2 regions of the Nocardiopsis sp. CA-288880 genome follow, and region 2 is predicted to be linked to the other one. Evidence: riboswitches for the same ligand, from Rfam matches in the RefSeq annotation. Region 2 holds a riboswitch; the other holds the start of a gene.
What was found. A riboswitch is a leader RNA that binds a small molecule or an ion and turns the genes downstream of it on or off. The one in region 2 is predicted to bind glycine.
Positions count from the first base shown of each region.

Region 1 (11,384 bases), 1.2 Mb from region 2:
GATCATCACCGGCAACATCATGGCCCTGCTCCCCGGGCGGCCCCTGGTGTCCAGCCTCCAGGACGGCATCAGCGGCAGCTACGTGTCGTCCGCGGCGCGCCTCCTGGAGACCTTCTTCATCCTGGGCGCGATCGTGTCGGGGGTGGGCGCCGTGGCCTACACGGCGATCCGGCTGGGCGTGCCGGTCGACCTCGACAGCCTGCCCTCGGCGGGTACCTCCCTGGAGGTCCCCGTCCTGATCGGCGCGGCGGGGATCGCGATGGCGTTCGCGATCTCGCTGGCGGTCCCGCCCCGGATGCTCCCGACGATCGGGGCCCTGGGTGTCATGATCTGGGCGATCTACGCGGGTCTGCGCTCGCTCCTGGACGTGCCGCCGGTCGTGGGCACGATGGCCGGCGCCGTCGCGGTGGGCGTCGTGGGGCACTGGCTCGCCAGACGCACGAGACGCCCGGTCCTGCCGTACCTGGTCCCGTCGATCGCGCCGCTGCTCCCGGGCAGCATCCTGTACCGGGGGCTGATCGAGATCACCCAGGGCACGGCGGTGTCGGGCCTGCTCAGCGTGGTGGAGGCGGTCATGGTGGGCCTGGCGCTGGGCGCCGGGGTCAACCTCGGCGGGGAACTGGTGCGGGCCTTCCAGCGCGGCGGGCTCGCCGGGGCGGGCATGCGCAGCCGCCCAGCGGCACGCCGAACGCGCGGCGGATACTGAAACCGTTCTGGCCGGAGCCGGACACACCGGAACCATTGCCTGCCTGCGGATATCTCACCGTGTGAGAGCGGACGACGACACCGGGACCACCACGGTGGGCCTAAACCAGAGCAAGCATGTGATGTGAGCCACTAAAGTTGGCGTCAGCTCAACGACGAGCTCTTCTGGAACGAAAGGCCTGTCCCATGTGCAGCCACCAACCCGCCTGCCCGTCCTTCGAGGACACCGACCGCGAAGCCGCACGGGTCGTCTCCAGCCACCCTGAACAGGGATGGAGCCTGCTCTGCAACGGGGTCGTCCTTTTCGACGACACCGGCGAACTGCTGCCCGACGGGGCGGTTGTCGCCCCGCACCGGCCCCGCGTGGCCGCCTGACCCCGCACACCGAGGAACACGGCCAGGGACCCGCCCCGCCCACGCACCGGAAGCGGGCGACACCGCCCGCCGCCGGCCCCGGGCCACCGCCGGCGCGGTCCCCGGCCGACGCACACCCGCCCGGAAGGCGACGAGCCCCGGGCGGTTCCGTGTCACAGGTCGGGCCAGCCCTCGGGCAGGACGTCCTCTCCCCCCATCGCCTCCCGCAGCCGGCTCCGGAAGTCGGCGTGCACGTCGGCGCCCCACACCAGGCCGCTCGGGGTGCGCAGGGCCTGCTCCATGGCGGCGCGCAGCGCGTCGGCGCGCGACTCCCCCTCCACCACCGGGAGCGCCAGCAGCGCGTGCATCCGGGTGACGACGGCGAACAGCTCCCCCGCCAGCGCCGGGGCGGTGGCCGTCGCCGCGGCCTCCTCCAGGTAGGGCTCCCACCACGGGCCCGCCCCCGCGTCCTCCGGGGCGGCGAACCCCCGGCGCAGCCGACGGCGCACCTCGTGCGCGGTCTCCGGGTCCCCGTTCCCCAGGCCCGCGCGCCAGACCCGCTCGGCGCCGTCGGGCTCCCCGCGCAGGGCGAGCAGTCCGGCGAGGAGTTCCACCGCCGAGGCCGAGGTCCCCGCGTCCGGGGCGGGCGCGTCCCGCTCCCCCTCGCCCGGGTCGACGATCGCGCCGACGTCGGCGATGGCGTGTTCGAGGTGGGCCGCCGCGCGCAGCAGGCGCAAGCCGGGGTCGTCCGCGACCGAGAGCCCCCGCTCGACGGCCGCGGAGGCGGCGCCCGGCAGCCCCCGGCCGAGCAGGCGGCCAGCCAGGTCCCGGGCCGCCTCGACGACGGTGGCCGCGTGCAGGCGGCCGATCGGGTCGGAGCCGCGCGGGAGGCGCAGGGCCGCCTCCCAGTGCTCCTCGGCCGCGCCGGGGTCCCCGCGGTCCTCCGCCGACCGCGCCAGACCGTAGTGGGCCACGGCGGCGTAGGAGGGCTCCCCCAGGTCGACGAGCCTGCGCCAGACGCCCTCGGCCTCGACGTGCTCGCCCTCCTGCTCGAGGGACAGGCCGAGGTGGTAGGCGGCGCGCGGGGCGTACCGGGGGTCGCCGGTGGCCACCGCCCCGCGGGCGGCCTCGCGGGAGGCGGGGAGGTCCCCCCGCTGGTCCTCGACCACGGCCAGGCCCAGCAGGGCGCGGGCGAGCACCCGCGGGTGCGGGTCCGCGGCGACGGCTCTGCGGTAGAGCTTGGCGGCGCGCTTGAGGTGGCCGTTCTCGGCGAGGTCCTGGGCCTGGTCGCACACGTCGGCGGCGTCCTGGGCAGAGACCGCGTCGGTCTCCCCGGTGTCCTGGGGGTCGGCGGCCGGCGGCGGGTCGGCGGGGCCAGAGCGTGCGGGATGTCCGGACGTCGTGGTCATTGCTTCCGCTTTCCATGGGGGCGGCGGGTCTCGCGGTGGGACGCGGAACCGGGTCGCCGCAACTCTAACGCGGCTCCTGCCCGGAGGCGGCGGCCCTGTGGGGATGTCGGTCCGGTGCTCGTCTCCTCACCGGACAGAGCACTTGTCCACGCGACGCCTTTACGACGTAGATTCACTTTCGGGGGCACGTGGCCCGGACACGCGGAGGGGCGCCGGTCGGCGGACCGGCGCCCCTCGTCCGTCCCGCTCGCCTACATCGCGAAGGCCTCCGGCGGCGGGCAGGAGCAGACCAGGTTGCGGTCACCGTAGGCCTGGTCGATACGGCCGACCGGCGGCCAGTACTTGTCCGTGCGCAGCGACGGCAGCGGGTACGCGGCCTCGGCGCGGGTGTAGCCGTGCTCCCACTTCTCGGCCGTGACCGCCTCGGCGGTGTGCGGGGCGTTGCGCAGGGGGTTGTCCTCGGAGTCCCACTCCCCGCCGGCCACCCGGTCGATCTCGGCGCGGATCGCGATCATCGCCTCCACGAACCGCTCCAGCTCGGCGAGGTTCTCGCTCTCGGTCGGCTCCACCATGAGGGTGCCGTTGACCGGGAAGGACATCGTCGGGGCGTGGAACCCGTAGTCCATGAGGCGCTTGGCCACGTCCTCGTTGCTGATCCCGCTGGCCTTCTGGAGCGGGCGGATGTCGATGACGCACTCGTGGGCCACCAGGCCCCCCGCGCCGGTGTAGAGGACCGGGAAGTACGGCTCCAGCCGCTTGGCCAGGTAGTTCGCGGACAGGACCGCGACCTCGGTGGCCGAGCGCAGGCCCTCCTCCCCCATCATCCGGACGTACGCCCAGGAGATGGGCAGGATGCCCGCCGAACCGAACGGCGCGGCCGACACCGGTCCCACCCCCGTGTGCGGGCCCGCCTCGGACTGGGCCGGGTGGTTGGGCAGGAAGCCGGCCAGGTGCGAGCGGACCGCGACCGGCCCCACGCCCGGGCCCCCGCCCCCGTGCGGGATGCAGAACGTCTTGTGCAGGTTGAGGTGGCTGACGTCGGCGCCGAACTCGCCCGGCTTGGCCCAGCCGAGGAGCGCGTTGAGGTTGGCGCCGTCGACGTACACCTGGCCGCCGGCCTCGTGGACCAGGCGGCACACCTCGGTGACGGTGTCCTCGTACACGCCGTGCGTGGACGGGTAGGTGACCATGATCGCGGCCAGGTCGTCCGCGTGCTCGGCGGTCTTGGCGCGCAGGTCGTCCAGGTCGACGTTGCCGTTGTCGTCGCAGGCGACGACGGCCACGCGCATGCCCGCCATCACGGCGCTCGCGGCGTTGGTGCCGTGCGCGGAGCTGGGGATGAGGCACACGTCGCGGTGGGCCTCGCCGCGCGAGCGGTGGTAGCCCCGGATGGCGAGCAGGCCGGCGAACTCGCCCTGGGACCCGGCGTTGGGCTGGAGGGACACGGCGTCGTAGCCGGTGACCTCGGCCAGCCAGGCCTCCAGGTCGCGGATCACGGTCATGCTCCCGGCGGCCTGGTCGATCGGCGCGAACGGGTGCAGGCCCGCGAACTCGGGCCAGGTGACGGGTTCCATCTCCGTGGTCGAGTTGAGCTTCATGGTGCACGAGCCCAGCGGGATCATCGTGCGGTCCAGGGCCAGGTCGCGGTCGGACAGGCGGCGCATGTAGCGCAGCAGGGAGGTCTCGCTCCGGTGGGTGTTGAACACCGGGTGCGCGAGGTAGTCGACCTCCCTGGCCAGCCCGGCGGGGAGGCGCGCGGCCTCCGGGTCCACGTCCGGGAGGCCCCTGGCGGAGCCCCGCTCGGCCTCGCCGAAGGCCGCCAGCACCGCTTCCAGGTCGGCCACGGAGGTGGTCTCGTCCACGCTCACGCCGACCGTGTTCTGGTCGACGGGGAGGAGGTTGTACCCGGCCTCCAGGGCGGTCTCCACGACGCGGGCGGCGCTGGGCACGCGCACGCGGAGGGTGTCGAAGTAGGCGGAGTGGACGATCTCGAAACCGCGCTCGATGAGGGCGTCGGCCAGCGCCGCGGTGCGGGTGTGCACCTGGCGGGCGATCGCGCGCAGGCCGTGGGGGCCGTGGTAGACCGCGTACATCCCCGCCATGACGGCCAGGAGCACCTGCGCGGTGCAGATGTTGCTGGTGGCCTTCTCGCGGCGGATGTGCTGTTCCCGGGTCTGGAGGGCGAGCCGGTAGGCGGGCTTGCCCGCGTTGTCCACCGAGACCCCGACCAGGCGGCCGGGCAGCTGGCGGCGCAGCTTCTCCCCGACGGCCATGTAGCCGGCGTGCGGGCCCCCGAAGCCGAGCGGGACGCCGAAGCGCTGGGTGGAGCCGACAGCGATGTCGGCGCCGAGGTCGCCCGGGCTGCGCAGCAGGGTCAGGGCGAGGATGTCGGCGGCCACCACCGCGAGGGCCCCGCGCTCGTGGGCCGCGGCGATGACGTCGCCCGGGTCGCGCACGGCGCCGCCGGCGCCCGGGTACTGGACGAGGACGCCGAAGGCGTCGCCCCGGGGAAGGCCCTGCGCCAGGTCGGCGACGACGACCTCGATGCCCAGGGGTTCGGCGCGGGTGCGCAGGACCTGGAGGGTCTGCGGGAAGACGTCGGCGTCGACGACGAAGACGTCGGCCTTGCTCTTGGAGGCCCGGCGGGCCAGCGTCATGGCCTCGGCCGCCGCGGTGGACTCGTCCAGCAGGGAGGCGCCCGAGACCGGCAGGCCGGTCAGGTCGCAGACCATGGTCTGGAAGTTGAGCAGGGCCTCCAGCCGGCCCTGGGAGATCTCGGGCTGGTAGGGCGTGTAGGCCGTGTACCAGGCCGGGTTCTCCATGATGTTGCGCAGGATGACCGGCGGGGTGAAGGTGCCGTAGTAGCCCTGGCCGAGCAGGGAGGTGCGCACGTCGTTGCGCGCGGCCAGGTCGCGGAGTTCGGCCAGGGCCTCGGCCTCCCCGATCGCGTCGGGGAGGGCGAGCGGGGCGCTGCTGCCGGGGCCGGTGAGGATGGACTCCGGTACGGCCGCCGCCATGAGCTCGGCGGTGGAGCCGTGGCCGACCGTCTTGAGCATCTCCTGGATCTCGGCCGGGGTGGGGCCGATGTGGCGGTCGGCGAACACCCGGGCGGGCGCGCCGGGGGTGTTCACGGGCTGATCGGGCACGGAGACCTCCTGGTGACAGGGCCGAGTCGACTCGGCGGTGTTCCTCACGGTCTCCCCCTCTGTCACCGGGCACGGACGTGCCCCGGCTTCAGAGCGGCCTCCTCCGCGCGGTCCGTGGTGCCTGAGAGGTTACTGGGGAGTATTGCCCCGTCGGCGCCCCTGTCGGGGTCTCTCCCGCGCGGTATTGACAGCCTGCTGACGCTATGTACGCATGTGGGGACAGGGCGAATTCCACCCTTCGTCCCTGTTGTGAGTACGACGGTACTCGATCATCGCCGCAGGCGCAGAGCCCGCCCACGCGTTTCGACCACCTGCGCGCAGGGGTCCGCCGCCCGTCCGGGGTCCGCGTACACCGGCGCCGTGCGGGTGCGCTCCCCGCCGCCGGCGGGGCGGCCTCGGGCGCCGGGTCCCCGTGCCCGGGGTCCCGCCGGCGGACCGGGCGGGCGGCCGCTCCCCTCCCGGTCCCCGGGCACGCCGCAGGCCCGCGGTCGCCGGGGCGCCGGCACGGTCGGACATGGGCACGACGCGGCCCGGGAACGGCTCTCGAATGCCTGCTCGCTCCGGCACGCGCGGACGACACCGGCGGATGCCCGGAGGTCCCCGGGGTCAGCCCGTCCGGCGCTCCCTGCGCCGCCTGGCGAGTTCGTCCACCGGCGGGGGCGCGGAGGGGAGCTCGGTCCGCTCCTCGTCGGGGACCACGCCCAGAGCCTCCTCCAGCTCGCGCCACACGTGGGCCAGCGCCAGGCCGAACATGCCCTGGCCGCGCTGCATGAGGTCCACGACCTCGTCGGGGGAGGTGCACTCGTAGACGCTGACGCCGTCGCTCATGAGGGTGATGCGGGCCAGATCGGGGGCGGGGCGTCCCCGCAGGTGGTCCACCGCGGTCCGGATCTGCTGCAGCGATATGCCCGTGTCCAGCAGCCGCTTGGCCACCTTGAGCATCAGGACGTCGGGCAGGCTGTACAGGGGGGCGTTCTGGGCTCCGGTGCGCACGCTCGGCTCGACCAGGCCCGTTCTCGCCCAGTAGTCGAGCTGACGGTAGGTGATCCCGGCGGCGGTACACGCCGCTGGGCCCCGATACCCGACGTCCATAGGCCGCGCCACCACGTCCTCTTCGCACAGTAGGCCCTGCTGCCCCGCTAGCCGCAGCGCGGACCGCCTGTCATGGGGATTCCGCTTGCCGCTCGCTACCGCCACGCCGACCTCCGGCTTCTCGTCCCGCGGCGGCCTCGACAGGGGATATCCACTCAGGGGATGGGTGCGCCGCGGGTTCCACTGCACTGACGGTAGGACTACCGACCGGCAGCGTCAACGACAGGGCCCGGCGCGTCGCCAAGTGCGCGCGCCGTTGGTGCCCCGGGGCCCGCCCGGAGGCGCCCTGTGCGCCTCCACGGATTTCGGCCCTGACCGCCACGGTCACTTCCCCAGCCCAATCTATCACCGGCACGTCGGACAAAGCCGCAGGTCGCAGCTGTGTCCCTTCTGCTTCCACGCTGGTCGGAGCCCACGCCGCACGGACCCCGCAGCGGTCTATTCGGCCTTCCTGCCGAAGTCCTCGGGCGAGATGTTGTCCAAGAACTCGCGGAACGCCTCGACCTGGTCCTCCTGCTCGTCCGGGATCGGCATACCGGCCTCGGCGATCACGTCCTCGTGGGCGTAGATCGGCGCACCCGTGCGTAAGGCGAGGGCGATGGAGTCGGAGGGGCGGGCGCTGACCTCCACGCCGTTGCTGAAGACCAGCTCGGCGTAGAAGATGCCGTCGCTGAGACCGGTGATGTTCACCGTGGTGAGGCCGGTGTCCAGGGCGTCCAGGACATCCCTGAACAGGTCGTGGGTGAGCGGCCTGGCCGGCGCGACGCCCTGTTGCGCCAGCGCGATCGCGGTCGCCTCCACGCCGCCGATCCAGATCGGCAGGTAGCGGTCCCCCTCGGATTCCTTGAGCAGGACTATCGGCTGGTTCGAGGGCATCTCGACCCGGACGCCGACAACCTCCATGTGCTTCACAGCGGCTCCGTCCCACGCGTCGTCATACCGGATGGGCGCTCGTCACCTGACCGCCGTCGGATTCAGGACCCGAAGGCGAAATCGGCACCCTTCGTTACAAAGCTCTCCGGCGGCGGGGGGCCGCAAACCTCATCGGCCCGCCCGCCGCCGTCGTCCGTGGTCAGCGACCCCTCAGCGGCGCGGCTTGGTCAGCAGAACCATGCGGAACTTGCCGATCTGGATCTCGTCCCCGCCACCGAGTTGGGCCTCGTCGACCGGCTCACGGTTGACGTAGGTGCCGTTGAGGCTGCCCACGTCGCGGACGCCGAACCCGTCGCCGCGGCGGAAGAACTCCACGTGGCGTCGGGACACGGTGACGTCGTCAAGGAAGATGTCACTGTTGGGATGCCGTCCGGCGGTGGTCACGTCGCTGTCCAGCAGGAAGCGGCTTCCCGCGTTGGGGCCACGCCTGACGACGAGCAGCGCCGTGCCCGGAGGCAGGGCGTCGGCGTTGGCGGGGTCGTCACCGCCCAGCTCGTCGCCGGACTCCTCCTCCTCCAGGGCCTGTATCCCCGAGATGGAGATGGTGGACGTGACGTCTCCGGCGGCGTCCCCACCCGAACCGGGTCGGGGGCCCTGCTGTTCGGCCCTGCGGACGGGGGTTCCACAGTGGGAGCAGAAACGGGCATCATCCGCAACGGCGTGACCGCACTGCGTGCAGTAAACGCTCGACATAGGTCGGCTCGGCCTCCTACCGCACGGGGCGGTGCTTGATTCGGCTGATCGGTGACACGTCCCGGGTTCCGCGCGGACACCTGGTCCACACGTCGCCCGGCACGTGGTGGGACGGTTCGCTGTCGCGGCAGCGGTGCGCCCCACACGGTCGGTCGCTAGGTCTCATCCCCCGTGTCGTACTCCTCGTCACCCCCGGTCAGGGTGTCCGCCGTTGCCGGGATACCCGGTCCGGTGGGCGACGCGGCGCTCCAGGGAACACTCGACTTTAAACCATATCCCTGTCCAGGAAGGGTTTCGCTCCTCCTCGGCCTGCCGTAGACGCCCCCGGCCGCTCGTGCGGCGCGGGGATCGGTGGACCCGGCGCCCGGGGCGCCGCCTCCACCGGTGGCCGGCCTCGGGACAGTGAAACACCTGTCCTGATGCTGATGCTCGTCCGGGGGATTTGGTTCTCGGTGAACCCCCACGGATTCGCACCGCCGCCATCGGACGGCCTCAACCTGGTGATATGTCCATTTTATCCCTCAAAAGCGCGTCCCGGGCGACCCGGAGGGCCGTGACCGCCCCGGACGCGACGCGCGGGCGGGGACGGGAGGACCGCCCTCGCCCGCGCGTCGCACCGGTCAGCCCTCGGCCCGTTCGACCACGGCCGCCCACTCGTCCAGCAGACGGTGAGCGGTGTCGGAGTCGGGACCTTCGGCCCAAAGATGGGTCACGGCCTCCGCCGTGTCCGGGAGGACGAGCGCCCAGCTGCCGTCGGACTCCAGGACGCGGACGCCGTCCGTGGTGTCCAGCTGACGGCCCCCAGCCGCCTCCACGACGGCGCGCATGACGCTCCCCTTGACCGCCCAGGGGGTGGGCACCGAACGGCGCAGGAGGTGCGCCTGGGGGATCGCCCGGTCGATCTGGCTCAGCGAGCGGCGGTCCCTGGCCACCAGTCCCAGCAGCCGGACGAACGCGGCGATGCCGTCGCTGGTCGGGCTGAACTCGGGGACGACGAAACCGCCCCGGCCGTCCCCGGCCAGAACGACGTCCTCGCCCCCGCTCTGGACGGCCTTGGTGAGTTCGCCCGTGGCGGTGGCGGTCCAGTGCACCTCGACCCCGTGCGCGGCCGCCACCGTCTCCGCGACCCGGGTCGTGGTGACGGGAAGCGCCACCCGGCCTCCCCCGCGCTCGGCGCAGACCAGCTCCAGGACGACCAGCAGGGCGCGGTCGTTGTCGACCAGCTCGCCGTTGCCGTCCACGATGGCCAGCCGTTCGGCCACGGGGTCGAAGCGCACCCCGAAGTCGGCCCCCGACCCCGAGACGAGCTCGCCCAGCCGCTCCAGGTCGCGGTTCTGCTTGGCGACGGTGTCGGTGGGCGAGGCCTCGTCGAGCCGGTTGTTGACCGTGAGGACGTCCACGCCGATCCGCCCCAGCAGGGAGGGGAGGATGAGCGAGCCGCTGCCGCCCGCGCAGTCGACGACCACCTTGAGTTCGGCCTCGGCGACCCCCGAGGTGTCGACCGAGCGCAGCAGGTCGTGCGAGTAGTTCTCGACACCGCGCGAGGGGAAGGTCAGCTCCCCGATCTCCCCGGGGAAGGCCCTGCGGTACTCGGCGCGGGAGAAGACCCGGTCGAGCTTGCGCTGGGCCGCCGGCGACAGGTCGGCCCCGCCCCCGTCCAGGAAGAGGATGTCCACCGACTCCGGGTCGCCCGGGGTGGTGCGGAGCGTGATGCCTCCGCTGACCCCGCTCTGGGAGGTGTGGAAGCGCGCCACGGGCAGCGGCACCACCTCCAGGTCGCGCACGTCGATGGCGGCGGCCGTGAGCGCGCTGATCACCGCGCGCTTGAGCGTCCGGGCGGCCCGGGACACGTCACGGGACGTGGTGACGAGCGCGCCCTTCTTCAGGGTGGTGGCGTAGGCGTTGGCCAGGCGCACCGCCAGCTCGGGGGTGATCTCGACGTTGATCAGCCCGGACACGCCGCGGGGGCCGAACAGCGAGCGCTGCCCGCGCGACTCCCAGATGACGTTGGTGCTGACGACCGCGCCGGCCTCGATGGTCTTGAAGGGGTAGACCTTGACGTCGGCGTTGACGTAGGCCTCGGACTCGATGACGCAGTCCTCGCCGACGATCGCCCCCTCCTCGATCCGGGCGGCGGCCATGACGTCGGTGTTCTTGCCGACGACGCAGCCGCGCAGGTTGGCGCCCCGTCCGACGAAGACGTTGTCGTGCAGGACCGTGCGGTGGCAGAAGGCCTCGGACCGCACCACGGCGTTGCTGCCGACCACGGTGAACTCGCGCAGCTCCGCGCCCGCCTCGACCTTGGCGTAGTCGCCGATGAAGAGCGGGCCCTTGAGGATCGCGCGGGGGTCGACCTCCGAACCCTCGCCGACCCACACCCCGGGGGAGACCTCGAAGCCGTCGATGTCGACGTCCACCTTGCCGGACAGCACGTCGGCCTGGGCGCTCAGGTAGCTCTCGTGGGTGCCCACGTCCTCCCAGTAGCCGTCGGCGATGTAGCCGTAGAGGGGCTCGCCCTCCTCCAGGAGCTGGGGGAAGACATCGCCCGACCAGTCGACCACCTCCCCCTCGGCGACCCGGTCCAGGACGTCCGGCTCCATGATGTAGATGCCGGTGTTGACGGTGTCGGAGAAGACCTGGCCCCAGGTGGGCTTCTCCAGGAAGCGCTGGATCCGGCCCTGCTCGTCGACGATGATGATGCCGAACTCCAGCGGGTTGGGGACCCGCTTGAGCGCGATGGTGACCTTGGCGCCGCTCTCCTTGTGGAAGCGCACCATGTCGGTGAGGTCGATGTCGGTGAGCGCGTCGCCGGAGATGACGATGAACGGCTCCCCGCGCAGGTGCTCCTCCGCGTTCTTGACGCTGCCCGCGGTGCCGAGGGGGACCTCCTCGGCGACGTAGTGGAGCTTCATCCCGAGCTCCTCGCCGTCCCCGAAGTAGTTGCGGATGAGGGTGGCCAGGAACTGGACGGTGACCACGGTCTCGGTGAAACCGTGCTTGCGCAGCAGGCGGAGAACGTGCTCCATGATGGGCTTGTTGACCACCGGAAGCA
Region 1 is NZ_CP192105.1:4,997,668-5,009,051, forward strand. Features, by position in the region: gene ACQPYD_RS21785 (threonine/serine ThrE exporter family protein) at 1-706, shown strand, start outside; gene ACQPYD_RS21790 (DUF5999 family protein) at 892-1,080, shown strand; gene ACQPYD_RS21795 (tetratricopeptide repeat protein) at 1,233-2,468, opposite strand; gene gcvP (aminomethyl-transferring glycine dehydrogenase) at 2,720-5,614, opposite strand; glycine riboswitch at 5,713-5,801, opposite strand; gene ACQPYD_RS21805 (MerR family transcriptional regulator) at 6,221-6,706, opposite strand; gene ACQPYD_RS21810 (bifunctional nuclease family protein) at 7,145-7,618, opposite strand; gene ACQPYD_RS21815 (FHA domain-containing protein) at 7,790-8,332, opposite strand; gene ACQPYD_RS21820 (sugar phosphate nucleotidyltransferase) at 8,953-11,384, opposite strand, start outside.
Region 1: linked by a shared signal. The riboswitch ahead of gcvP (aminomethyl-transferring glycine dehydrogenase) and the one ahead of gcvT (glycine cleavage system aminomethyltransferase GcvT) in region 2 are both predicted to bind glycine.

Region 2 (11,384 bases):
ACGGGTTCGGACAGACCGAGACGACGCTGGTCATCGGCAACGGGCCGGGCCAGGAGGTCCTCCCCGGGTCGATGGGACGGCCCATGCCCGGCTACGACGTCGTGCTGGCCGACCCGGTCACCGACGAGCCGTCCGACACCGGGCAGATCTGCGTGGACATGACCCGGAGTCCCGTCGGGGTCATGAAGGGGTACGACGACGACCCGGTCCTCACCCGCGAACTGACCCGCCGGGGGCGCTATCGCACCGGTGACATCGCGAGCCGGGATTCGACCGGGCACATTACCTATATCGGTCGGATCGACGATGTTTTCAAGGCCTCGGATTACCGCATCTCACCCTTTGAACTCGAAAGCGTCCTGATCGAGCACGAATACGTGGCCGAGGCCGCGGTGGTGCCCTCGCCGGATCCGCTGCGCCTGTCGGTCGCCAAGGCGTACGTGACCCCGGTCGAGGGGGCGCCGCCCGACGCGGCCACGGCGCGGGCCATCCTGCTCCACGCCCGCGCGCGGCTGTCGCCGTACAAGAGGGTCCGCCGCCTGGAGTTCGCCGACCTGCCCAAGACCGTGTCCGGTAAGATCCGCCGCGTGCAGCTGCGCGCGGCGGAGTCCGAGCGCGGCGCGGTCGTCGACGGCACCCGCAATCCGCACGAGTTCTGGGAGGAGGACCTCCCGGGCCTGAAGGACTGAGCCCCCGGGCCCGGACGGCGGCCCCGGCCGCCATTGCCGCGGATTTCCACGGGAATGGCGTCCCACATCGCGAGACACCCGATTTCCCCCTCGGCGGATGTGGCGTTTCCCATCCCGTGACCGGCGCCGGTGTTCCGGATCGACGCCTCCCCGCACGCACGGCCGCGCTAGTGTTTTCGTGGCGACAGCGTGACAGCAGTGCGATACATGGACAGACGGGACCAAGGGGAACTACACGATGCCGAGCACCAACGACACACGGGTGGCGAGTTACAAGCCGCTCATCGCCCCCCGGGACCTGCTCGCAGAACTCCCGCTGGGCCCGGACCGCAGCGCCCTGGTGGAGGAGTCCCGCGCCGAGGTCAAGCGCGTCCTGGACGGTGAGGACGACCGGCTCCTGGTCGTCGTCGGCCCCTGCTCGGTGCACGACCCCGAGTCCGCCCTGGACTACGCCCGCCGACTGGCCGAACTGGTGCCGTCCCTGCGCGACGACCTGTGCGTGGTGATGCGCGTGTACTTCGAGAAGCCGCGCACCACCGTCGGCTGGAAGGGCCTCATCAACGACCCGCACCTGGACGACACCTACGACGTCCACCACGGCCTGCGCATCGCCCGCAAGCTCCTCCTCGACATCAACTCCCTCGGCCTGCCCGCCGGGACCGAGTTCCTCGACCCCATCACCCCGCAGTACATCGCCGACGTCGTCTCCTGGGGGGCCATCGGCGCCCGCACCACGGAGAGCCAGGTGCACCGCCAGCTCAGCAGCGGCCTGAGCACCCCCGTGGGCTTCAAGAACGGCACGGACGGCGACGTGCAGGTCGCGGTGGACGCGGTCGGCGCGGCCTCCGCCTCGCACACCTTCTTCGGCGTCGACCCGGCCGGGGCCGGGTCGGTCGTCGTCACGGAGGGGAACCCGGACTGCCACGTGATCCTGCGCGGCGGCCGCAGCGGCCCCAACTTCGACACGGCGCCGGTCGGGGCCGCCCTCGACGTCATCGAGGACGCGGGCCTGCCCCGGCGCCTCATGATCGACGCCAGCCACGCCAACAGCGGCAAGGACCACAAGCGCCAGCCGGGCGTGGCCTCCGCGATCGCGGCCCAGGTCGCCGCGGGCCAGAAGGGCGTCATCGGCGTCATGCTGGAGAGCTTCATCGTCGAGGGCGCCCAGAAGCTCGGCGACCCCGCCGACCTCACCTACGGCCAGTCGATCACCGACAAGTGCATGGGGTGGGAGACCACCGGCGAGGTGCTGAACCAGCTGGCCGAGGCCGTGCGCAAGCGCCGCGAGAACGCCGCCTGACGTACCCGGGGCGCCCCGGGGCGGGGCGCCCGTCCGGGACGGACGGGCCCGGCGGACGCCGTCCGCGGGCACGCCCCGCCCCGCGACGGAGGCGGCCGGTTCCGCGGTCGGAACCGGCCGCCGGTCCGGGGCGGACCTCCGGCGTGCCCCGCCCCGCTGCTCCGCACGGTGTCCGGGGCCGCCCGCCGACCGGCCCTCAGGCGGCCCGGATGTCCTTCACGACCCGGCCGCCCTGCACCACCATCACCACGCGCCCCGGGTCCCCGAGCAGGGCGACGTCGGCGAGCGGGTCGCCGTCGCACACGACCAGGTCGGCGAGCTTGCCCGCCTCCACGGTCCCCACCCGGTCCGCCGTACCGAGCAGTTCGGCGGCGTTGCGGGTGCCCGCCACGATCGCGTCCATGGGGCTCATCCCGACCGACACCAGGTGGCGCAGCTCGTTCAGGTTGCGCCCGTGCTCGGAGATGCCCGCGTCCGTGCCCATGGCGACCCTCACGCCCCGCCGCACGGCCTCGGTGATCCGCTCGAAGGTGCGCTCGGCGAGGGCGCGCTTGGTCTCCACCGCCTTCCTCGTCATCAGGTGGACGCGGTCCTCGAAGTCGAAGGTGGACAGCGTCGGGACCAGGAAGGTCCCCCGCTCCAGCATCAGGTCGATGCCCTCGTCGTCCACCAGGTAGCCGTGCTCGATGCTGGCCGCCCCGCCCAGGACCGCGTTGCGGATGCCCGCGGCGCCCTGCGCGTGGGCGGCGACCGGCCGGCCCCCGTGGCGGGCGGTCTCCTCGACGACGACCGCGATCTCCTCCGTCGTCAGCCCCTCGTCGTCGGGGGTGTCCGAGGGGCTCGACACCCCGCCCGTGGCGCACACCTTGATGACGTCCGCGCCGTCGCGCATGAGCCGCCGCGCGGCCACCCGCGCCTCCTGGGGGGAGTCGACGATCTCGGTCACCGACAGCCCGTGCGCGTGGGGGTCGTGGCCCGAGGGGAGCGTGAAGTCGGCGTGGCCGCCCGTGTGGCTCATCAACCGCAGCGCCACACGCATGCGCGGGCCGGGCACGAGCCCGCTCTCCTGCGCGGTGCGGAAGCCGGCGTCGGCCCCGCCCAGGTCGCGCACCCCGGTCACGCCCGCCGCCAGGGTGACCCGCATGCGCTCGGCGGTCTCCAGCGCGTGCAGGCTCAGCGGGATGTCGGCGTGGTTGGTCGCCAGCGCCCGGCCGTCGGCCACGCCGAGGTGCACATGGGTGTCGATGAACCCGGGCAGGACGGTGCGCCCGCCCAGGGACACGATCTCCGTCGCTCCGTCGGCCTCCGGGGCCCCGGCCGCGGGGCCGGCGTAGGCGACCGTGCCGTCCTCGACCAGCACGGCGGCGTCGGCGACCGGGCGGGCCCCGGTCCCGTCGATCAGGGTCAGGTCTCGGTACAGGGTCCTGGTGCCGGTCATGACGACTCCTCACGTCGGTGCTGCGCGGCGGCGCCGCGCGGTGCGGTGGTGCGGTGGTGCGGACGGTGCGGGCGGCGCCGCGCGGTGCGGCGGTGGGGTGGTGCGGCGGCGTGCGTCCCCGGCGCGGAGCGCCCGGGACGTGCGGGGCCGGGGCCCGCGGACGCGGGCCCCGGCCGGGCGGTCGGATCAGATGCGCACGTCCATCCCGGGGCCGACGGGGAGGCCGCCGAAGTAGAACACGGCCAGCACGCCGATCCACAGGACGGTGAACACGACCGTGAAGGGGAGGCACCGGGCGATCACGGTGCCGATGCCCGCCCTGGGCTCGTAGGCGCGCAGGAACCCCAGCATGATCACCAGGTACGGGCTGAGCGGTGACAGGACGTTCGAGGTCGAGTCGCCGATACGGAAGGCGGCCTGGATGAACCCGGGCTCGTAGCCGAGCAGCGCGAACATCGGCACGAAGACCGACGCGAGCAGCGCCCACATCGCCGACCCGGAGATGATGAACAGGTTCACCATGAACGCCAGGAGGATGAAGCACAGGATCGCGCCGAAGCCCGTGAACCCGGTCGCCTCCAGGCCCTCGGCCCCCTGGATGGCGATCCAGCTGGACATGTTGGTCCAGTTGAACAGCGCCAGGAACTGCGCCATCACGAAGGCCAGCACGATGAACGGCGACATCTCCTTGACCGTCTGGCCCATCACGAGGGCCAGGTCCGCCCCCTTGCGGATGCTCCCGGTCACGACGCCGTAGGTGACGCCGGGGAGGAGGAGCACCAGGAAGACGATGAAGACCACGGAGCTGAGCAGCGGGGACTCCGGCAGGAAGGCGCCGTCCTCGTTGCGCATCGGCGCCCCCGGGGGCAGGCACAGGGCGAGGACCGCCGCGGCGGTCAGCAGCAGGGCCGCCCCGGCCCGGCGCAGGCCGCGCCGCTCGGTGTCGGTGAGGTTCGGGTCCATGACCTTGGCCTCGGACTCCTCGGTTCCCGCCTCGGCCCGGACCTTGTCGCGGGTGATCCCCCGGCGGACCAGGGACGGCTCCAGGACGCGGTCGATCATGAACCCCGCGGCGAAGCTGAGGATGAGCGCGATGGCGAGGGTGATGTAGTAGTTGGAGATCGGGCTGACGTAGGTGCCCAGGCCCAGCGGTTCGGCGGCGGCGTTGGTGACGCCCGAGAGCAGCGCGTCGGTGCTGGTGACGAAGGGGCTGCAGCTGAACGCGGCCGTGGCCGCCGCGTAGGCGCCGAGCAGGCCCGCCACCGGGTGCCGCCCGGCGGCCTTGAACACCATGGCGGCCAGCGGCGGGACGACCACCATGGCCGCGTCGCTCATGATGCTGCCGGAGACCGCGACGAACGAGGCCACGTAGGGCAGCAGCCAGCGGGGGGCGCCGCCGAAGGCGCGCCGCACCAGCGCGGTGAGCAGCCCGGTCCGCTCGGCCACGCCGACGCCGAGCAGGACGGTCAGCACGACGCCGAGCGGCGGGAACGACACGAAGTTGGTGACCAGGGACGTGGTCAGCCAGGTGATGCCCTCGGCGGAGAAGAAGCTCCTGACGGGCTGGGCGCCGTCCTCGCTCCCGGGCACCTCGACCGTGGCCCCGCTGAGCGACATGACCGTCGACAGGACCGCGATGATCGCGAAGAGGATCAGGAAGAGGACGAAGGGGTCGGGGATCTTGTTGCCGACGCGCTCGATGCCGTCGAGGGAGCGCGCGAGGAGGCCGGGGCGCTCCTGGGCGGTCCCACCGCCGGCCGCGCCCTTCTTCGGGCTCTGCGTGGTCATGGTCACCTCACGGGGGGATGGGGGCGGGGTCTGGGGGGCTCAGGCGGCGGCCGGCGGCCGGCCGGGGGCGGTGGTGTCCTTGTGGACGACGCCGTCCTTGACGACCACCGTGATGTTGGCCGGGTCTCCCGGCAGCGTGATGTCCTCCAGGGGGTCGCCGGCGCAGACGACGATGTCCGCGCACTTGCCGACCTGGAGGGTGCCGACCCGGTCGGCGACGCCGAGGAGCTCCGCGGCCTCGCGGGTCCCGGCGAGGATCGCGCCCATGGGGGTCATGCCGTGCTCGACGAGCAGGGCCAGCTCGTGGAGGTTGCGGCCGTGCGGGAAGATGCCGGAGTCGGTGCCCAGGGCGACGCGCACCCCGGCGGCCACGGCGGCGGAGATGTTCTCGCCGAGGTGCTCCTGGAGCCTGAGCTTCTTCTCCACCGCGTAGCCCGCCGACTTCGCGGGGTCGGGCGGCGTGGTGGCGGTGGCGAGGGTGGGGACGAGGAAGGCTCCGTCGCGGAGCATCGCCTCGATGCCCTCGGCGTCGATCTCGTAGCCGTGCTCGATGCTCGTGACACCGGCGGCGAGCGCGTTGCGGATGCTGCGGGCGCTCTGGGCGTGGGCGGCGACCGGGATCCCGTGCGCGGCGGCCTCGCGGACGACGACCGTCATCTCCTCGATGTTGAGCCCGTCGTGCCAGGGGGTGTCCTGGGGGCTCCACACGCCCCCGCCGGCCATGACCTTGACGACCCCGGCGCCGTTGCGCATGACCTCGCGGGTGCCGCGCAGGGCCTCGGCGGCGCCGTCGGTGTTGATGGACACCGCGCCGCCGGGGCCCAGGGCTGTGCCGAAGTCGAACCCGCAGCAGGTGCGGAAGTCGCCGTGGCCGCCGGTGGGCCCGAGCGCGCGGTAGGCGGTGATGATGCGGGGTCCGGCGACGATGCCCTCCTCGACCGCGCGGACCACGGCGAGGTCGAGGCCCGCGAGGTCGCGGACGCTGGTCACGCCGGCGTCGAGGGTGGCGCGCAGCCGGGGGATGGCCGTGTAGTAGCCGTAGTGCGGCGGCTGGTGGAGGAACGCGGCGGGGTTCATGCCGTCGCCCCCCATGGTCATGTGCACGTGGGCGTCGACGAACCCAGGAAGGACGGTGCCGCCGCGGGCGTCGATCTCCCGGTGCGGCGCGGTGATCTCGGGCGCGTCGGCGGCGGGCCCCATCCAGTCGATGCGGCCGCCGCGGGCCACGACCACCCAGTCCTCGCGCGGTCCGGCGCCGGTCGCGTCCACGACCGTCCCGTTGCGAAAGACGACAGCGGTGTCCTCCGAAGCCATCGGCGCCACCTTCACCCTTCTCCTCGCCAGGCCTCGGACCATTGATTCCACAATGCGAAATCACTGCTCCGGCCATGGTTAACATTCTGGAAATACGCAGCTCAGAGCCGTTTGACGGCTGTGCGAAAACCTACGCTCAGCCGCCCCTAAGATGCCCAGATCGCCGGAAAAGAGTTTTTCGAGGTCGCTGATGCAGGAATCCACCACACCCAACGAGTTCGACCTGTCGCTGGTCAACGCCCTGCAGATGGCGCCCCGCGCGTCCTGGTCCGAGCTGTCGCCGATCCTGGAGGCGGACCCGACCACGCTCGCGCGCAGGTGGAGGCGGTTGGAGGAGGAGGGGCTGGCGAGGATCGCCGTCTTCCCGCGGCAGCGCGTGATGGCGCGGCGCAACCTGTCCTACGTCGAACTCAGCTGCCGCAACGGCACCGTCGAACGGGTGGCCGCCGCCCTGGCACAGGACCGGGACACCCTCAGCATCCAGTTCGTGGCCGGGTCGCACCAGCTGATGCTCACCGTGGTCCCCGGCGCGGGGCTGGCCGACTACCTGCTCAACTGGGTCGGCGGCTTCCCCGACGTGGTGTCCTACCGGGTGCACGTCGTGACGGAGGTGCCCCGGGAGGCCTACCTGTGGCAGGTCCGCGCCCTGTCCCCGCAGCAGCGGCGCCGGCTGCGGGCCCTCTCCCCCGTGCGGGGGCCCGGGCCGGGCGACGAGCGCGTCACCCCCCTCGACCAGCGGATCATCGACCTGCTGTGCGTCGACGCGCGCCTCGGGTACCAGCACATCGCCGAACGCCTCGACATCGCGCCCACGACCGCCGCGCGGCGCGTCAACCGGCTCCTGCGCCAGTCGCTCGTCGGGCTGCGCTGCGACATCTCCCGCGCCCGCATGGGCTGGCACGCGGCCGCCACCCTCTGGGGGACCGTCGACCCCCGCGTCCTGGAGGGCGCCAGCGACCTGGGCGAGCGCATCCCCGAAGTACGCCTGTGCACCACCATCGCCGGGCCCGAGAACACCCTCTTCATCCTGTGGCTGCGCGACGCCCCCGACCTGACCCGGGTGGAGCGCCAGCTCCTGGAGGAGCTGCCCGGCCTGCGCATCGCGGACCGGCGGATGACCCTGCGCACCTTCAAGTTCATGGGCGGGGTGATGGACGCCGAGCAGCGCTTCACCCGCTCGGTCCCCGTCCAGCTGCTCCCGGCCGGGTCCCCCTGACGGCGGCGCGCCCGGATCAGTCCCCGGCGGCCCCGCCCGGCAGCGCGCCCAGCTCCACCAGCAGCTCCCGGGCCAGGGGCTCCCGCAGCTCCGCGTTCGCGTCGTCGTCCATCTCGATGCGCAGGGCGAACGTGTACAGGTCCTCCCCGCGCTCCACCCAGCCGACCCACCAGCCGGGGGCCGGATCGACGTCCACCGCCCAGCCGCTCTTGGCGAAGAGCGTATGACCGCTGCCCTCCTCCACGAGGGCGATCTCGCGCAGCGCCTCCTGGTGGGCCGCGTCCACCGGCAGCTCCGAACGGGCCAGCGAGGCCAGGAACTCGGTCTGCTCGACGGCGGAGATCTCCAGCGGACCGTCCAGCCAGAACCGGTCCTCCACGTCCTCGCCGCCGACGTCCCGGTTCCCGTAGTCGAAGCGGTCCACCCAGGCCGCCATCCGCTCGTGCCCCACCCTGCGGGCCAGCTCCTGGTAGACGGGGAAGTTCGAGGCGGGGAACGCCTCCCTCAGGGACATGTCCTGTTCCCACGCCTCGACGGGCTGCTGCCCGCCGCCGTGGGGCAGCACCTCGTCCAGTCCCGACACCGCGCCCGTCTCCAGGCCGATCAGGGTGTTGGCCAGCTTGAACGTGGACGCGGGCACCGCGCGCTCGTAGGCCGCCTCCGCCCCGACGAGGGTCGACTCCCTGGCACGGGTGTCGTGGAGCACGAACGTGCCCTCCACCCCGGCCTCGGCGAACACCGACTCCAGGTCCTGGCGCTCCACCGCGGCCACGTCGCCCCGCCGCTCCTGCGCACTCGCCTCCAGCCGGCCCTCGGACGGCGCCTCCGGCCCGCCACCGCCGCCGCCCTGCGCGCACCCGCTGCCCGCGGTCAGCCCGAGGACGCACGCCGCGGCCAGCACCGCCGTGCCGTGCACGGCCGCCGGCCGCCGCTTCCCTCGGCGCTCCGCCCGCGCCCGTCCGCCCGTCTCCCGGTTCCCGTCCGCTCGCACCCGTCATCCCTCCCACGCAGGAAGTCCGTCCCCGGCTCACGCTAACCCCCGGAGCCCCCCTCCGCGACGGGTTCGGCCCGACTCCCGCGACCGGGCGGCAGCTCCCCCCGGGGACCCGTGCCGCGCCCCGCCCCCGGCTCCCGCACCGGCCCGGGCACCTTTGGGGGCCGTGTGCGCCCGCTGCTAGGCTGAACGTGTTGCTGACCCCGTACGGGAGAGTGCCCGCGTAGCCATCTCGGGCCGCCGAAGGAGCAATCCCTCCCCACGACAACCTCTCAGGCACAGCGGACCGTACGGGCGAGACCACTCTGGAAAGCAGGGACCAGCGTCCCTCGCCGAAGGTGCAAGCCACGCCGAGCGCGCGGCGAAGCTCTCAGGCACAGATGACAGAGGGGGAGGATGGCAACGCCTCTGCACGACACGACGCCCATCCTCTCGGGAGTGCCCATGTCCGATCCCGCATCAGCGCCGCGCGCCACCGCGCTCCGCGAGGTCCACGAGAAGGCCGGCGCCACGCTGGTCGACTTCGCCGGATGGCTCATGCCGCTGCGCTACGGCAGCGAGACCGCCGAGCACAAGGCGGTCCGCGAGGCCGCCGGACTCTTCGACCTCTCCCACATGGGCGAGATCCGCCTCACCGGCCCGCAGGCCGCCGAAGCCCTCGACTTCGCCCTGGTCGGCCACCTGTCCCGGGTCAAGGTCGGCCGCGCCCGCTACACCATGATCACCGACGCCGGGGGCGGCGTCCTGGACGACCTCATCGTCTACCGGCTGGGCGAGGAGGAGTACCTCGTCGTGGCCAACGCCGCCAACGCGCCCGTGGTCGCCGCCGCGCTGGCCGAACGCGCCGAGGGCTTCGACGTCGAGGTGGCGGACGAGTCCGCCGACCACTCCCTGATCGCGATCCAGGGGCCGCGCGCGGTCGAGATCCTCGCGCCGCTCACCGACGCGGACCTGGACGGCATCCGCTACTACGCGGGGTACGAGCACACCGTCGCCGGCCAGCCCGTCCTGCTCGCGCGCACCGGGTACACCGGCGAGGACGGCTTCGAGATCTTCGTCCGGCCCGCCGCGAAGGCCCCCTTGGTCTGGGACGCCCTGATGGCCGAGGGCGAACGGCACGGGCTCGTCCCGGCCGGGCTGTCGGCCCGCGACACCCTCCGCATGGAGGCCGGGATGCCGCTGTACGGGCAGGAGCTCACCGCGGAGCTCACCCCCTTCGACGCCGGGCTGGGCCGCGTGGTCAAGTTCGAGAAGGAGGGCGACTTCGTGGGCCGCGGCGCCCTGGAGGAGGCCTCCCGCACCGCCCGACCCCGCCGCCTCGTCGGCCTCGTCGCGCGCGGGCGCCGCCCGCTGCGCAAGGGCCAGGACGTCCTCCGCGACGGCGAGACCGTCGGAACCCTCACCAGCGGCGCGCCCTCCCCCACCCTGGGCCGCCCCATCGCCATGGCCTACGTGGACGGCGACCTCGACACCTCGACCGGCGCGTTCACCGTGGACGTGCGCGGAAGGGGCGAGGACGTCGACGTGGTCGAGCTGCCGTTCTACAAGCGGCAGCCGTAGCAGCAGGGGCCTTCACACCCCGAAGGCCCGCGCGCCCCGCGCGGCCGGATCCCCTGACCGGGGACCGGCACGCACGGGGCGCGACCGGGCGTAGGCCGGGCCGGGCAGCACAGGTGCACGGCAGGAAAATGGAACACCTCCAAGGAGAGTTGAAGTGAGCGTTCCCACGGAGCTGGGTTACACGGCCAAACACGAGTGGGTCGCGGTCGAGGACGGGATCGCCACCGTCGGGATCACCTCGTTCGCCGCCGAGTCCCTGGGCGACATCGTCTTCGTCGAGCTGCCCGAGGTCGGCAGCGAGGTGACCGCCGGTGAGCCGAGCGGCGAGGTGGAGTCCACCAAGTCCGTCAGCGACATCTACTCGCCGGTCAGCGGCGAGGTCGTCGAGGTCAACGAGTCCCTCGAGGACGCGCCCGAGACGATCAACACCGCCCCCTTCGAGGGTGGCTGGCTGTTCAGGGCCCGGCTCGCCGAGGAGCCCTCCGGGCTGCTCTCCGCCGAGGAGTACACGAAGCTGACCGAAGGCGAGGAGTAGGCCCCCGATGGCTACTGACAACACGCTCAACCAGACACTGGGCGAACTGGACCCCGAGGTGTCGGCCGCGGTCGACGCGGAGCTGGCCCGCCAGCGCGACACCCTGGAGATGATCGCCTCGGAGAACTTCGCCCCCCAGGCGGTGATCGAGGCACAGGGCACCGTCCTGACCAACAAGTACGCCGAGGGCTACCCCGGCCGCCGCTACTACGGCGGGTGCGAGCACGTCGACGTCGTCGAGCAGCTCGCGATCGACCGCGCCAAGGCGCTGTTCGGCGCCGAGCACGCGAACGTGCAGCCGCACTCGGGCGCGCAGGCCAACACGGCCGTGTACTTCGCACTGCTCAAGCCGGGCGACACCATCCTGGGCCTGGACCTGGCCCACGGCGGCCACCTCACCCACGGCATGCGGATCAACTACTCCGGCAAGATCCTCAACGCGGTCGCCTACCACGTGCGCGACGAGGACGGCACCGTCGACTACGACGAGGTCCAGGCGCTCGCCAAGGAGCACCAGCCGAAGATGATCGTCGCCGGCTGGTCGGCGTAC
Region 2 is NZ_CP192105.1:6,153,861-6,165,244, forward strand. Features, by position in the region: gene ACQPYD_RS26515 (AMP-binding protein) at 1-689, shown strand, start outside; gene ACQPYD_RS26520 (3-deoxy-7-phosphoheptulonate synthase) at 928-1,989, shown strand; gene ACQPYD_RS26525 (amidohydrolase family protein) at 2,186-3,427, opposite strand; gene ACQPYD_RS26530 (AbgT family transporter) at 3,614-5,215, opposite strand; gene ACQPYD_RS26535 (amidohydrolase family protein) at 5,255-6,529, opposite strand; gene ACQPYD_RS26540 (Lrp/AsnC family transcriptional regulator) at 6,720-7,745, shown strand; gene ACQPYD_RS26545 (penicillin-binding transpeptidase domain-containing protein) at 7,762-8,736, opposite strand; glycine riboswitch at 8,938-9,038, shown strand; gene gcvT (glycine cleavage system aminomethyltransferase GcvT) at 9,184-10,299, shown strand; gene gcvH (glycine cleavage system protein GcvH) at 10,454-10,834, shown strand; gene glyA (serine hydroxymethyltransferase) at 10,842-11,384, shown strand, end outside.